Regions from separate parts of the Mesorhizobium sp. M6A.T.Ce.TU.002.03.1.1 genome, predicted to be linked through region 1. Evidence: riboswitches for the same ligand, from Rfam matches in the RefSeq annotation. Region 1 holds a riboswitch; the other holds the start of a gene.

Region 1 (7,396 bases):
CTTTGCTGATGTGGTCGAGAGAGGCGAAGCGCCGGGCCAGGTGGAAAGGGTGATCGAAGCTGGTCGATGCAGTTCCGATCAGTCCGATCCTGCTGGTGACGGCAGCGAGCGCCGACAGGATGACCAGCGGATCCATGGCGTCGGAAAGATGCCGATCAGCGCCGCTCTGCAAGGCCAGCACGTCGCCGAGGAACAAAGCGTCGAAATCGGCAGCCTCTGCGCGGCGAGCGATATCGACCCAATAGTCGAGGCTGGTCGAGGCTAGCGGGTTGCTTTCGGGCATGCGCCAGCCGGCCTCGTGACTGCCGAGGCCGAAGATCACGGCATTGAGATGCATGCGCCGCGGCGGGCTCATTTTTCGCCGGCCAGATAGGCGTTGCTGTAATAGGCCGCGAAATCGGGTCGTTCGCTGACCGGGTTCCCATCGCCGTCGCGCAGGGCTCCGGCCTTGAACAGATAGTCGCCGATAGCCCCCATCTTTGCGGGATCGATCGTGCCGATCGTGCCGGTGGGGCTTTGCAGGTAGTGGCCATCGACCAGCGCCTTCAGTGATGCCTCGATCAGCGGACGGTCGGTCAGCACGTCGCTGTTTGCAGCGATCAGCATGTTAGCCGCTTCTTGCGGATGTTCGACGGCGAAGGCGTAGCCGCGCCTGGTCGCGGCGATGAACGCGGTTGCCGTGTCCTTGTTCTTTTCCAGGTAGGCTCGGCTCGAGCCAATGAAATTGGTGTGTTGGTCGGGCACGCCGAAATCCGCGTAGCGGAAGGCGCGCTGGGCCTTGCCGTCAAGTTCCGCTTTGATCCCCTCCCAAGTGTAGACTTCGAGCGTAAAATCGACTGCGCCATTGGCCAAGGCCTCATAGGCGGAGGTGCCCAGCGTCACCGTTTCGAATTTGCCCTCGCCGCCGTCATGGCGGATGATGGTGCCGATCAGCGCATTCTCCCAGGCACTGCCGAAACCGCCATAGGTCAGGCCGTCCAGGTCCCTGGGGGACTTTATATCGGCGCGGTCGGCATTGAACACCAGCCTGCCGGTTTCCGTCTGCATGATGGCGTAGGTGGCGACGAGGTCGGCGCCGGCCGTGCGTTGGGTGAACAATCCTATGGATCCCAGTATACCGAAATCGGCCACGTGGTTGGCGATCAGCGTACCGGCCGCAGTGTCGGTGTAGGGCAGGATCTGCACGTCGAGCCCGGCCTCGGTGTAGAAGCCTTTCGCCTGGGCGACATAGAGCCCGACATGGTTTGTGTTCGGCGTCCAGTCGAGTGCGACGGTGACAGTCTGCTGGGCGGAGACGGATGTGACGGGTCCGAGCCCGGTGATCAATGCGGCAGCGATGAAGAGGCGTCTTGAAAGCATGGTCATGTCCTTTGGGCGAGCTGTGGATCGAGAAGGGTATCGAGGATGTCGGCTTCGATGGCGCTGGCTTCCGGCGAGGCAAGATCCTTGCGCGGGCGCGGAAGAGGTATGGCCACTTCGCGCAGCACGCGGGCCGGGCGGCCACTCAGCACGTAGATGCGATCGGACAGGAAGACCGCCTCACGGACATCGTGGGTGATCAACAGGACGGTCCAGCGGTGTCGGTCCCACATCGTCTGAATCCAGCGCTGCATGCCGGTGCGCGTGAGGGCGTCGAGTGCGCCGAACGGTTCGTCGAGCAACAGCATGGCGCGGTCCTGCACGACGGTACGCAACAGCGCGGAGCGCTGGCGCATTCCGCCCGAGAGCTGTGCGGGATACTTATGCTCGAAGCCCGCAAGGCCGAATTCGCCGAAGAGCGGCGCCACCTTGCCGCGCGCCGCCCTGCGGGACATGCCTTGCACTTCCAGGCCGAGCGCGGTGTTGTCGATAACTGTGCGCCAGGGCATCAGGGCATCGTGCTGCGGCATGAAGGCAAACGGTCGGCGCGCGTCGGCCAGTGGCCGCCCGTCGAAGTCGATGCCGCCGTCGTGGCCTTCGAGACTGCCCGTCAGCAACCTGAAGATCGTGGATTTGCCGGCTCCGGAGGGGCCGAGGATTGAAACGAATTCGCCCGGCTCGACATGCAGGGTGATGCTGGCAAGCACGTCGACATCGCCAATACTTTTGCTGACTTGGCGCAATTCCAGCCGCCTGCTCATGATTTTCGCACGGCATCGAGCCGCTCCCATGGCATGGCGGCGCGCTGGATCAGCACAGTGGCGGCAAACAGGGCCAGCGTGAGCAAGGCGCTGACCAGCACGGCCGCGAGCACGAGATCGGGCCGGAAATTGTTCTTGGCGTTGAGCATGTAGATGCCGAGCCCTTTGGCCGCGCCGGCATATTCCGCGAAGATGGCGCCGACCACGGCATAGGTGATCGAGATGCGCAGTCCGGCGAAGAAATAGGGCAGCGAGGAGGGCAGGCGGGCCAGCAGGAAAATGCGCATGCGGGAAGCGCCCATCGAACTCAGAAGCGCCGAGATATCCCGATCCGTCGATTCATAACCCTGCACCAGCGCGACCAGCATGGGAAAGAAAGTCACGAGCGCGACCAGCATGGTCTTCGGCGTCAGCCCGAAGCCGAACCAAAGAACGACCAGCGGGGCGATCGCCACCAGCGGCAGGGTCTGACTGATAATGAACACCGGGAACAGGGCGCGGCGCAGCGGCTTGAAGAAGTCGATCAGCACCGAAAGGATGAAGGCAACGGCCAATGAGCACGCGAAACCCGCCAATGTGGCGCTGATCGTCGGCACGGTGTTGTCGAACAGCGCCTGGCGCTGCTGGATGGCCTGGGCGAGGACTCGTGACGGCGCGGGCAGCGTGGTGGGCGAGATGCCCGAGATGCGCGCATAGAGCTCCCAAGCCAGAACCAGCGTGCCGACCGATAGCAAGGCCGGTCCGACCTTGGCGAACAAGGCTGCGATTCGCGGCGCGGCGGAGAAAGACTGGGACATGCGAGACCTCCGGCGCGAAAGATCAGCGCGGGGTCGGGCTGTTGGCCGAGACCGTGAGGTCGATCGTGACATGGCCCTCGAGCGGGCCCACGAAATCGCCGGACATCGGAAAAAGAAAAATCTGTGCGCCAGAAAACATCGCCCGCCTCGCTCCGCTGGTATTATCCAGATCAGCTCTAGGGTTTACGGGCTTGCAGCCCATCTCTCAGCCCCGACGATACGGAGCACCCCTGTGGATGGCGGCAATTAAACAGATAAAGGGTGGAGCTGCAAGCCTGCGTCCGGCCAGTGAAACCTCACGTCAGAGGAGGTTGCGGTTCCAGCAGGGACATTTGAGCAAAACAGAAACCGGCATCCTGTCGGGATTGGGAAAGGCGTCGGTCGAGCGGATCGTTTTCCGTTCGTCGTCACCATTATCGATGCCACGCGTTTGATGAATTGTGGAAGCGTGAAGATATAATTGCATACGTTGTAGGCAGCGGGTTTCTCTATCGCCAATTGTGACCCCGCGCCTTATCGGAGAGTCAAATGCAAGAATTCATTCTTTTTGCGATTGTGGGGTTTGTAGCCCAAGCTGTGGACGGGGCTCTCGGCATGGCCTACGGCGTGGTTTCCTCGACAACCCTACTGGGGTTTGGCGTGTCTCCTGCACACGCTTCGGCGTCAGTTCACGCAGCTGAACTGTTTACCACCGCAGCCTCAGGTTCGGCTCACCTCTATCACCGCAACATTGACTGGAAGCTTTTCTGGCGGCTGATGCCATTTGGCGTGCTCGGCGGCGTTCTCGGCGCTTTTGTTCTCACCTCGTTCGAGGGAGCCATCATGAAACCATATGTGACCACATACCTTGCGCTTGTCGGAGCTTGGCTCCTGTTCCGTTCATTCCGGCGGATCCCAAGCAATCCGGTCCCTGCAGGCGTGGTACCTCCTCTTGGACTTGGTGGTGGATTTCTCGATGCCGCAGGGGGCGGCGGATGGGGACCCATCGTAACGACGGGCCTTCTCGGTTTTGGCGGCACGCCCCGCTACGTTATTGGCACGGTCAATGCCAGCGAGTTCCTCATCACGTTGTCGGTGTCTCTGACCTTCTTGTTTGCGTTACTAACGGGCCATTGGGAGGAGGCAGGAGAGCTAACGGAAAATCTACTCTCCGTTGCCGGCTTGATCGTTGGCGGCGTAGTCGCAGCGCCGATGGCCGGATTGGTAGTGAAGTCAATCGCAGAAAAGACGCTTCTCAGACTCGTTGGCGTTGTCATCATGCTGCTGGCAGGTTGGCAAACCGCGGAACTCTTCGAATTGGTGTAATCACGTCGTGAAACTTCACTCCATGACACGGAGACTATCGAGTTCTACGCATCACCCCCGCTTCTCTGGCGGCCGCGCCGGAGACAAACTCCATTCCCAAATGGAACGAAGAGGCCCCGTTGTTGTTTGGGGTCCTTGGACAACCGGAGGCTGAGTGGATGAAAAAATTGCTTGCAACAACAGGATTGGCGCTGGCGGTCGCGATGCCTGCAGCGGCTCAGGACACCGCGACCGCGAAAGCCGAATTCGTCAACATGGCTGGCGAGAAGAACGGAACGGCCACGCTGACCGAGACGGCGCAGGGTGTGCTGATAGCGTTGGACGTAACAGGACTGCCGGCGGGTGAATGGGTCGCGTTCCATGTTCATGAAACCGGAAAGTGCGACCATCAGACCGGCCATGACTCGGCAGGTGGGCACTTCAATCCGACGAATGCCGAACATGGATATCTCACTGGAAAAGGCCCGCACGCGGGCGACATGCCAAATCAGCGGGTCGGCGCCGACGGCGTTTTGCGTGCCCAGGCTTTCAACAGCATGGTCAAACTGGACGGTGGAGAAACGGCAATACGAGGCAAGGCATTGATGATCCACGGCGGACAGGACGACTATAAAAGCCAGCCTGCCGGTGATGCCGGAAATCGTCAGGCCTGCGCCGTGATCGAATGAGAAACCCAGCGATGAGTAGAGATCCGTCCGACATATGATCTGACCGGCCCTTCAGCCTCGGCGGCCAAGTAGTGGTACATGGTCGGAGCCTCTGGCATGAGGACAAACCAGACGATAAGCTCGTGCGCCTGCCGAGGAATTGACGACAGCCATCGCGCCGAAATTGGCCTTTATTTTCGCGACTGCTGGATGATTGCATGAACGAAACCTCTCCTATGGGCTTGTCCTCCACGGGTCTTGCCCAGTCAGCCATTTCCGCCCGCGGCCTTGTCAAAACGTTCGGCAAGCTGCGCGCCGTCGATGGTGTCGATCTGGATGTGCCGCGCGGCATGATTTTCGCCATCCTGGGCCCGAACGGCGCCGATCACCGCACCGGTTTTCGTGGCACCGGGTAAGATAATCGCGGCGCTGAACATCGCTGCCCCGGAAAACCGGGTGCCGGAAGAGCGCATAGGCGAACTGGGCGACATGGTGGCGCGGGCCGCCCATCGGATTTCCGCCGCCCTTGGCTTTCGCTCGCCGGCTGCCAATGAGATAGCGAGTTGAACTGGTGCCAAACATCACGCGACCTCCTCGGCAGATTGCGACGAGGGGTGTATCTCCGGAACGGTGAAAACCGGCACCTCGCCCTTGAAGCCTTGGAGTTCGAACGCACCCGCCTGCACAACCGGCATTGATGCTCCCTGCGCAAATCCGGGACCAAGCACCAGAGGAATCCTCAGCTTTTTGGTCGTTGACTCGAGCCGTGCCGCGCGGTTCACCGGCGAGCCGATCGCGGTGTAGTCGAAGCGCCGTTCGGAGCCGAAATTCCCTACGGAGCAGACGCCAGTCTCGATGGCGACGCCGATTTCGATAGGGGGGTGCCCGCGCGCGGTGAACGTGGCGTTTTCGCGCTCCACCCGTTCGATCAGGGCAAGCCCCGCCTCGAGCGCGCGCTCGCGATGATCTGGCTGATCAAGCGGCGCGTTCCAGAAAGCTAGCACGGCATCGCCCATGAACTTATCGATGGTCCCGTCGCGCTTGAGTATCTCATCGGTCGCAAGGCCGAGAAAGTGATTGACCACCTTTCCGATTTCTTGGGCACCGAGTTGTTCGCTCATCGTCGTGAAGCCGCGTATGTCACTCAGCAGGATTGTGATCTCGCGCTTCTCTCCGGACAGGATCGCTTCGGTATCCGAATTTGCGAGGCGCTGCACCACGGAGGGCGACAGATATTGGGAGAACTGCCGTGCCAGGGTGGACCGACGCTGCTCGCTGCGCCTGTAGAGGACATAGCCTTCGAAGCCAGCTACAAGCATCGTCGCAAGCGCCGGCTGCAGTGGGTCATAGAGCGCACCCTGCAGGCTGTATTCGAGAGCGCCGAACGCGAAGGGCGTGGCAGCCAGGAGCGCCAGAGCGAGGGCGCCAAGCAAGACACGCTGGGCGAGAACTCCCGAAAGTCCGATGAAAACGATGCCACTGAGCACCAACCACAGCCGCTCCAGCGTACGCGCTTGCGTTGGCTCTACAAGATAGCGCCCGGCAAGCATCTGGCCGATTGCATCAGCGTGGATGTCCACGCCTGGTCGCGCCGGACGCGTCGGGGTGGGCAGATACTGGGTCAGTCCCACGGCCGACAGATCAACAATAGCGATGGCGTTCCGCAGCAGCGGATCGCCGCGGCCCGAAAGAATATCACTGGCAGATATGCGCGGCGTATTGGTGTCGCTTTCCCAGAGGCGGATGCTGCCCTGCGGCTCGAGTGGCACAATGGTGCCGCCTATCCTGAGTGCGTCAAACCCGGCGGCATTCATCCGAGCCACGTAGCCGTTCTCTCCGGCGTAGAGGCGCAGGAGTTCGAGCGCGAAGGACGGCCAGAGCTGCACGCCTTGAGCCGTATTTCGGAGCCAGAGCAGCGGCACATGGCGTAATGCGCCGTCGGGATCGGGCAAAGTGCGAATTACGCCGAGGCCTGCAGCGGCGCTCGAGAAATCCGCAAGCGAGCCTGTCAGACCGGTGAAGCCAGGAAGCGTCTCGGGTACTTGCCCGACGATCGACCAGCCGGCTTTGGGCTCTGTTTCTGAAACCGTCGCCTCATTGCCCAGACTGACGGCGAGCGCCGTTCGATGTTTCGCCAGTGCGCTCGCGAGGCGCTTGTCTCCGGCGATACCATCAGGAGAGATGTCAGCCTCGGGCAGCACCAGCGCAAGCCCGATCACCGCGGCACCGGACTCGGCGACACCGTCGACCAGATCGGCCAAAAGGCCACGGTTCCAGGGCCATCGCCCATATGCCTTAAGGCTCGCGTCGTCTATCGAGACTATGACAACAGGATTGCTCGTCGCCTCGCGCGGGGCGAGGAACTGGTAGAAGTCATACGTACGCTCGCGCAGGCGCGATAGCGGCCCGTCGAAAGCAAAATGGCAAGCGAGCAGCAAGAGTACGACCGCAAGACCCGGAAGCTTGCGCCGGGCAGCCCGCCGCCAATCAGCCAAGGGGCTCATGCCGGCCGGCCGGGCCTACCGGC
Region 2 (7,396 bases), on a different contig from region 1:
CACCTGGTCAGCCACTTCGATGGTGTTGAAATGGCCAGCTAACAACGTCTTGGCCAGGATGAGCTGCGAACAACGAGCCTTTAGCCAGTCGAGATCCCGGGTAGCGTTCACTAACGGCACAGTATCAATCGGTCCTGAGTCTCGGCAAAATAGGAACCGACTGATGCTGAAACACGATGGTCTGTAAGAGGCACCAAGTGGGGATAAATGTCGACTTGGCCCGGTGCAGAAGCATCGGCGGAATGACGTGGATGCGTAAAGCCAGTCGGCAAGATGCCGACGCGGCCGAAGGTGAACTTGAAGGATCTAAATGTCTGAGCAGGATCGGACCGCCAGTATCAAAGCGGCGATCAGACAACGCGCCTATTTGCCACCATAGCCTCCAATTCGTCAACGAGACCGGAGGCGGCCATTTCATCTTTCATGGCACCGCCCAAGCGTCGGGCCGCATCCCGGGCGCGACCAAAACAAGGGCACGAATTGCGACTCTGGCAATGGCCTGTCTACCTGCAACCCCCGACTTCGGCGCCTTGCGACCGGTAATCAGGAGAATCGAAAAAACAGCCAATACGGCAAACAGGGCGGACGACCGCCCATGGGTTAGTTCCATCAGAAACCCGACTAGTCCTCCTTCGCCGGGGTCGGGACCGAGATGGGCGGCACACATCCCGAAGACAGCCAGGCCCCGAGCGAGGTCGATGCCGACCAGCCGATCTACCACCGACCCATGGCTCGCGCCGGCCATCGGGGAGTTCTCGGCTGGCGGTGCCTGTGCTATGCTGGGCTCCTTCCTTGGTTATGTCGATCGCGGGGTCCGCGACAGGAGAGCCGGTCGGCTGCTGCCGTCGTCTCACCCTCAAGGGTGCAAATCTCGTTCCAATCTGACGGATCGAGCCGGCGACAGAAGTTTATGCTTGCTGTTCAGCTCTTTAGCCGACGGCAAACAACACATCGGCTTACCAAGCCTGTGGCGCGGACCTGACAAACCCCACACAGCGTGTCGCGGGGCCGCCATCTTGAGGCAATGGCGGTGAACCGGCGAGATGCCAATCAGCGTGAGCGTACCTGGTATGTGGCCTGCATACGGGTGCGAGATATTCTGATTGTCCCACACACCCTCAGGCGTCAAAAGACTCCTGGTTCAGCTCTATCGATCTGCGTCAGTATGAAATTCCCGAGCTGGAGCTTCGTCCTTTGCGCGTCGGGAAACGCAGCCGCTGGCCTCCCGGCCGAACGAGCAGTCTTCCGACATGTTTGCCGCCGAACAGCGGTGCATTGAGGAAAGTGCCCCACCGGTCGTCTGGCGCCGGCCCAGTTGGCACGACGCTGATCGGCTGGGCGACCCTCTCGATGGGGTCGTGACCTCAGAGAGCCACGTTGAGCATCCGGAGGTGGTCGGTGCCGGAGCGCGTCGGGGCGTCATCCTTCAGAAGCTGATGGAGGAGCTTGTCACGGGCGAGCTCGCGGGAGAGACTGGACGCAAGCGCGTCCCGCGCGCGCGAACTGCTCGATCAACTGATCTCAGACGACGACGATTCTCGGCCAGATTCCAAAGAGAGGCCGCGGCGGCGCTTCGCGGGCTCGCGTTACCACAGATCGCAGAACTGTGATCTCGCCTTGTGCCCGAGATCGCAATCTGAGCTCGCGACGAAGCATATCGCCGGACGGGCCGATGCCTTCGCGATCATCAAAGGACGGGTCGACGCCGCGATCAATTGGAAATCGGACGTGAATCCCACGCCTACGTCCGCGAGGCGCATGTGCAGCAATTGCGCGATTACCTTTCTGCGACGGGCGCCGAACGCGGAGCGAGCGGCGAGGTCACCTGGATCCAACGGCGGACGCATTGGGCGCTCGCGATCAATAGTATCCTCAGGATCGATTGCAGCGCTTCCGAAGTGAGTACCGCCAATTAAAAGTCGGTTGCCTTTTTCCACCGCCGCCTCACACATCGTGTTGGAGCTGAAGAGCTACCTGCAAATCCTCGCAGCGGGCGCGGCCACATCCCTGATTTTACAAATTAACACGTCTTGATTTTTAGAAAATGCCACGTGCGATGATGGCGCCGCCAAAAAACAATGTCACGCGAGATGATCATGCCTGAGGTAAATGGTCCGCCAAAGTTTGGAACGGTATACCGGTTGAATGATGGATACACCAGGCCGGATAAGGGCTTCGGGTTCCGGACGACGAAACTAATCGACGGATACGCGCTGCGCTTGAGGGAAGCTGCATGCGCGTTACGGTTATCACCATCCAGGGATGCCGGACATGATCTTGAATAGTGACATTGCAGGCCAAAGAGCGGCCGAGGAGCTAGCAGAGGGCCTGAAATCGCAGGGCAAGCAGCAATACGAAGACAGGTCGAGGGAACGCGAACGAGATATGTCTCGTTAGGTCGCACGTTGCAGCAAGGGTGCCGTCGGAAGGCAATCCGCCGTGTCCTGAACGAGGTAACCTGCACTTTTCGAGAATTGCCACGGCGGTACCCTATTTTCGGCTGTGAAGCACACGAGACCCGCGACGTGAGACCCAGTTGCTCAATGCCCAGTTGCTCAATGAGCTTTCTTACGAATAAGGGAGAATTTCCGCGGCCGGACTCTCTCTGAGTGGGCGTGCATGACTGCCAACGGAAGGTCTTGCACGCACCCTTGCGATCTTGAGCAATGGTCGCCATGACTTTCTTCTTGCAGGCTTTTGAGTGGCCCAGCCTGCGATCACCAGACCCCACCGACTCTAAAGAGCGTGGCAGACGGGATAGTCGAGGTTGCCCGGGCACAACCACGCTCAAGGCTTGCGCCGCCCAGAGGACACGCTGAAAAGGCAGCATGGGGGCGCGAGCTCGCCATTCACGAGAGATTCGACATGAAGACCATGCAAGAAAAAGACATTCCCGCATTCGTGCAAGCAGTTGCGGACGCCGGCTGCAACATTTGCGCGATTGGCAACTTGGGATACGTCTTTGGCGATGCTGATTTGACGCCGGCGCAACGGAGGGCCGTCGAGCCACAGCTGCGTAGGATTGCTGAAATCTACGGCGAACGCGATCATCTCATGGACGAGATAGCTGTATATCTGCGGTCGATCGGACGCCATGTCGAGGTTGAGCCGAAGACAGGTGTTTCCTGATGGCCGCGATCGCGTTCCGTAGTCGCCATTTCTATTGGTAACGAGAAGCCGTCTTCCAACATCTGAATCATAAGGGAGGTGACCCGCAAGGCCGCTCTCGAGACCGCAAGTCTGAGCCGCTGACGCATGGCGATAACCAGACTGTCCGAACTGGGCGGCGATATTCTTCGCGTCGATGCCTTCCTCGACCAGGTCGCGGTAGGCGGCGATCTCATCTACCGCATGCATAGCCAAGCCAGGGAAGTTTTCGGCAGGGGAATTCAGACTGGAGGGCACGGCCGATCCGGCCGCCGACGACCCCGCAGGGATTGCCATGTACGGCAACGCCAACAGCAGGCGGATCAATACTCGGATAATGGCGGCCGGATATGTAGCGATCGATCGCCGCATGCAATAGCTTAGTTGCTTTCAAAGGCGGTCGTACGAACTGCAAGCAAGCTAAACGATTGCGTCAACTCGTCCACGCAGAGCGAAAACTCCGCGGCCCATGCGATTTCTCTGCTGGAACAGCGGCACATCCTCAGCGCCAGGACACGGCCGCCGCCGTCGGGTTTTACGAAGCCGGTGATTGCATAAGTTGCCCGCAAGATATCATTGGTATCGGGAACGCCGCCGATGCTGCATCCTGAATCGAGCGGCCGCCCGCACCTGCCAGCCCGACGACCAGATCATTATCTGCAACTCCATCTACCTGGACGAGGTGCAAATCACCTCGCTGAAGCCGCGAATCGTCACCTTGGACCAGGATAACCACATCCGTGACCGCCTGAGCTACTCGGTGGATCTCGACGCACATGGCCGATACAGTTTCTCCATCCTTCACGAAGCGAAAGAGGCTTTGGCCATTCCAGCCCTGGTCTCCGGGGCGTGACTTGTCCCCGATGCATGCGCGAGCTCTCCGCCCGGTTTTGACAGGCCGCCGGTCATCGCCACCGGCCGAAGGCGCCCGAATGCGCTTGACAAGATAGCGTCGGCCCGTCCAACCTGACGCATTCACCAGGGGAGTCCCGGCAAGGGGCTGAGATACTGCTTGCTTTCGCGGCGCAGTGACCCGTTGAACCTGATCCAGTTCATACTGGCGTAGGGACGGTGCAAGCGCTTTGCGGGAGTTTATGCCCGAGGTCCTGTTTCGGCAGGTCGACAGAAGCGTCTTTTCATCCTTCCGGCACAGAACTGGGTCTCCAATGCATGAGCAAAGGAGCCTCACGATGAATGCCCTCACCCCCGCCGTGTCGACGGGACCACTGCCCGCCTCGCGGAAAATCCACAAGCCCGGCCTCCTCCACCCCCAGATCAGGGTGCCGATGCGCGAAATCTCTGTTCATCCGACTGCCGGCGAGCCACCCGTCACCGTCTACGATCCGTCCGGCCCCTATACGGACCCGACTGTCGAAACCAGCATGGAAAGGGGCCTTGCCCGGCTTCGCCACGAATGGATCACGGCTCGCGGCGATGTCGAGGCCTATGACGGCCGCCATGTCCGGCCGGAAGACAATGGATTCGTCACGGGCGAGCGCCTGACGCCGGAATTCCCCATTCGCAACCGGCCTCTCAGGGCCAAGGCCGGCAAGGCGGTGACTCAGCTTGCCTATGCGCGCGCCGGCATCATTACGCCTGAAATGGAGTCCGTGGCTATCCGCGAGAACCTTGGACGCGAGATCGTGCGCGGCAAGCTTGAGCGCGACGGTGAGAGCTTCGGCGCGGCGATCCCGGACTTCGTCACGCCGGAATTCGTGCGCGACGAGGTGGCGCGCGGGCGGGCGATCATTCCCGCCAACATCAATCATCCAGAGAGCGAACCGATGATCATCGGGCGAAATTTCCTGGTCAAGATCAACGCCAACATCGGTAACTCCGCTGTCACATCGTCAATGGCCGAAGAGGTCGAAAAAATGGTCTGGGCGATCCGCTGGGGCGCCGACACGGTGATGGACCTGTCGACCGGCCGCAATATCCGCAACATCCGCGAATGGATCGTGCGCAATTCGCCGGTGCCGATCGGCACGGTGCCGCTCTACCAGGCTCTCGAAAAGGTCAACGGCATTGCCGAGGACCTGACTTGGGAGGTCTACCGCGACACGCTGATCGAGCAGGCCGAACAGGGTGTCGACTATTTCACCATCCACGCCGGCGTGCGGCTGCACTACATCCCGCTGACCGTAGACCGGGTCACGGGCATCGTCTCGCGCGGCGGATCGATCATGGCCAAATGGTGCCTGCACCATCACCGGGAGAGCTTCCTCTACGAGCATTTCGCGGAAATCTGCGACATCTGCCGCGCCTATGATGTGTCCTTTTCACTCGGCGACGGGCTTCGTCCAGGCTCGATCGCCGACGCCAATGACGCAGCGCAATTCGCCGAATTGGAAACGCTCGGCGAGCTGACGCAGGTCGCCTGGGCGAAGGACTGCCAGGTGATGATCGAAGGCCCGGGCCACGTGCCGATGCACAAGATCAAGGAGAACATGGACAAGCAGCTCGCCGTCTGCGGAGAGGCGCCGTTCTATACGCTTGGACCGCTGACGACCGATATCGCGCCTGGCTATGACCACATCACCTCAGGGATCGGCGCCGCCATGATAGGCTGGTTCGGCACCGCAATGCTTTGCTACGTCACGCCGAAGGAGCATCTCGGCCTTCCCGACCGCAACGACGTCAAGGTAGGCGTCATCACCTACAAGATAGCCGCCCATGCGGCCGATCTGGCGAAGGGGCATCCGGCGGCGAAAGTCAGGGACAATGCCCTTTCCCGCGCGCGCTTCGAGTTCCGCTGGGAGGACCAGTTCAACCTGTCGCTCGACCCCGAAACAGCACGCTCCTTCCACGACCAGACCTTGCCCAAGGAAGCGCACAAAGTGGCGCATTTCTGCTCGATGTGCGGGCCGAAATTCTGCTCCATGCGCATCTCCCACGACATCCGTGCCGAGGCCCAGAAAGAGGGCATGGCGGCCATGGCGGCAAAATATCGCGAAGGTGGCGATCTCTACATGCCAGCGGACGAGGCCGGCGTACCGCTCATGCCAGAGGCGCCGGAACCGTCATGAGGGTGCTGGTCAAAGGGGCCGGCGTTGCCGGCCTTGCCGCGGCCTTCGAACTCGCCATCCGAGGCGCGACGGTCACAGTCGCCGAGATCCGGCACGGCATCGGCGGCAATGCATCGTGGTTCGCCGGCGGCATGCTGGCGCCGTGGTGCGAGTGCGAAAGCGCCGAGCAGCCGGTGCTCGATCTCGGACGCGATGCCGCCGACTGGTGGGATGCGGCGACGCCAGGCCAGGTCACACGGGCCGGCACGCTGCTCGTGGCCGCACCGCGCGATGCGGGCGAACTCGACCGGTTCGCCAGCCGCACCTCGGGTCATCGGCGTGTCGATGAGGATGAAATCGTGTTGCTCGAGCCCGACCTCGCCGGCCGCTTCCGCCGCGGACTGCTCTTCCCCGACGAAGCCCATCTCGACCCGCGTCAGGCGATGGCAGCACTTCATGATGGGCTGGCGGCGATGGGCGTCGAGTTCCACTTCGGCGCCGACGCTTCGGCTGGTGCCGGTTTCGATCGCCAGATCGAATGCACGGGAATGGCCGCGGGCGATGGCCGACTGCGCGGCGTTCGCGGCGAGATGCTGATCCTGAATACGCCTGATGTCTCGCTGTCGCGCCCAGTCAGGCTGCTTCATCCGCGCTTTCCGCTCTACGTGGTGCCACGCACCGACCACCGTTTCATGATCGGCGCGACGATGATTGAAAGCCAGTCCGTCGGACCGGTCACGGCGCGATCGATGATGGAGCTGCTGGGTGCCGCCTACGCCCTCCATCCGGCCTTTGGCGAGGCCGAGATCGTTGAAACCGGTGTCGGCGTCCGTCCAGCCTTTCCCGACAACCTGCCGCGCGTAGAAACGAACGGCGAGATCATAGCCATCAACGGGCTCTATCGTCACGGCTTTCTCCTCGCCCCAGCCATGGCGCGCCAGGCTGCCGACCTGGTTTTCAATCAAGACGGAACCAAGGAGCTTGCTCATGAAATTGATGGTCAACGGCGAAGCGCATGAGGTGGCCGCCACCACGCTGGCCGAACTGCTTGCCGCGCTCGACTATGAGGGCGATTGGCTGGCGACGGCCGTCAACAGCGACCTGGTGCACAAAGCCAACCGGGCGGAGTTCCAGTTGAGCGACGGCGACCGGATCGAAATCCTCTCACCCATGCAGGGAGGCTAGCATGTTCGATCTTCTTGGAACGGCGCTTTCCTCGCGGCTGCTTCTCGGCACGGCTCAAT

The links. A riboswitch is a leader RNA that binds a small molecule or an ion and turns the genes downstream of it on or off. The one in region 1 is predicted to bind thiamine pyrophosphate.
Region 2: another riboswitch for thiamine pyrophosphate. It lies ahead of thiC (phosphomethylpyrimidine synthase ThiC); the one in region 1 lies ahead of EOC93_RS03065 (ABC transporter permease).

What each region holds. Positions count from the first base shown of each region.
Region 1 is NZ_RZTI01000005.1:53,051-60,446, reverse strand. It holds gene EOC93_RS03080 (LLM class flavin-dependent oxidoreductase) at 1-355, opposite strand, end outside; gene EOC93_RS03075 (ABC transporter substrate-binding protein) at 352-1,365, opposite strand; gene EOC93_RS03070 (ABC transporter ATP-binding protein) at 1,362-2,120, opposite strand; gene EOC93_RS03065 (ABC transporter permease) at 2,117-2,917, opposite strand; TPP riboswitch at 3,047-3,159, opposite strand; gene EOC93_RS03060 (sulfite exporter TauE/SafE family protein) at 3,446-4,222, shown strand; gene EOC93_RS03055 (superoxide dismutase family protein) at 4,381-4,890, shown strand; gene EOC93_RS03050 (hypothetical protein) at 5,088-5,285, shown strand; gene EOC93_RS03040 (adenylate/guanylate cyclase domain-containing protein) at 5,451-7,373, opposite strand; gene EOC93_RS03035 (FecR domain-containing protein) at 7,389-7,396, opposite strand, start outside.
Region 2 is NZ_RZTI01000004.1:78,638-86,033, reverse strand. It holds gene EOC93_RS02640 (hypothetical protein) at 2,866-3,129, shown strand; partial or broken gene EOC93_RS02635 (aspartate 1-decarboxylase) at 3,743-4,000, shown strand; TPP riboswitch at 4,118-4,234, shown strand; gene thiC (phosphomethylpyrimidine synthase ThiC) at 4,338-6,173, shown strand; gene thiO (glycine oxidase ThiO) at 6,170-7,171, shown strand; gene thiS (sulfur carrier protein ThiS) at 7,140-7,337, shown strand; gene EOC93_RS02615 (thiazole synthase) at 7,339-7,396, shown strand, end outside.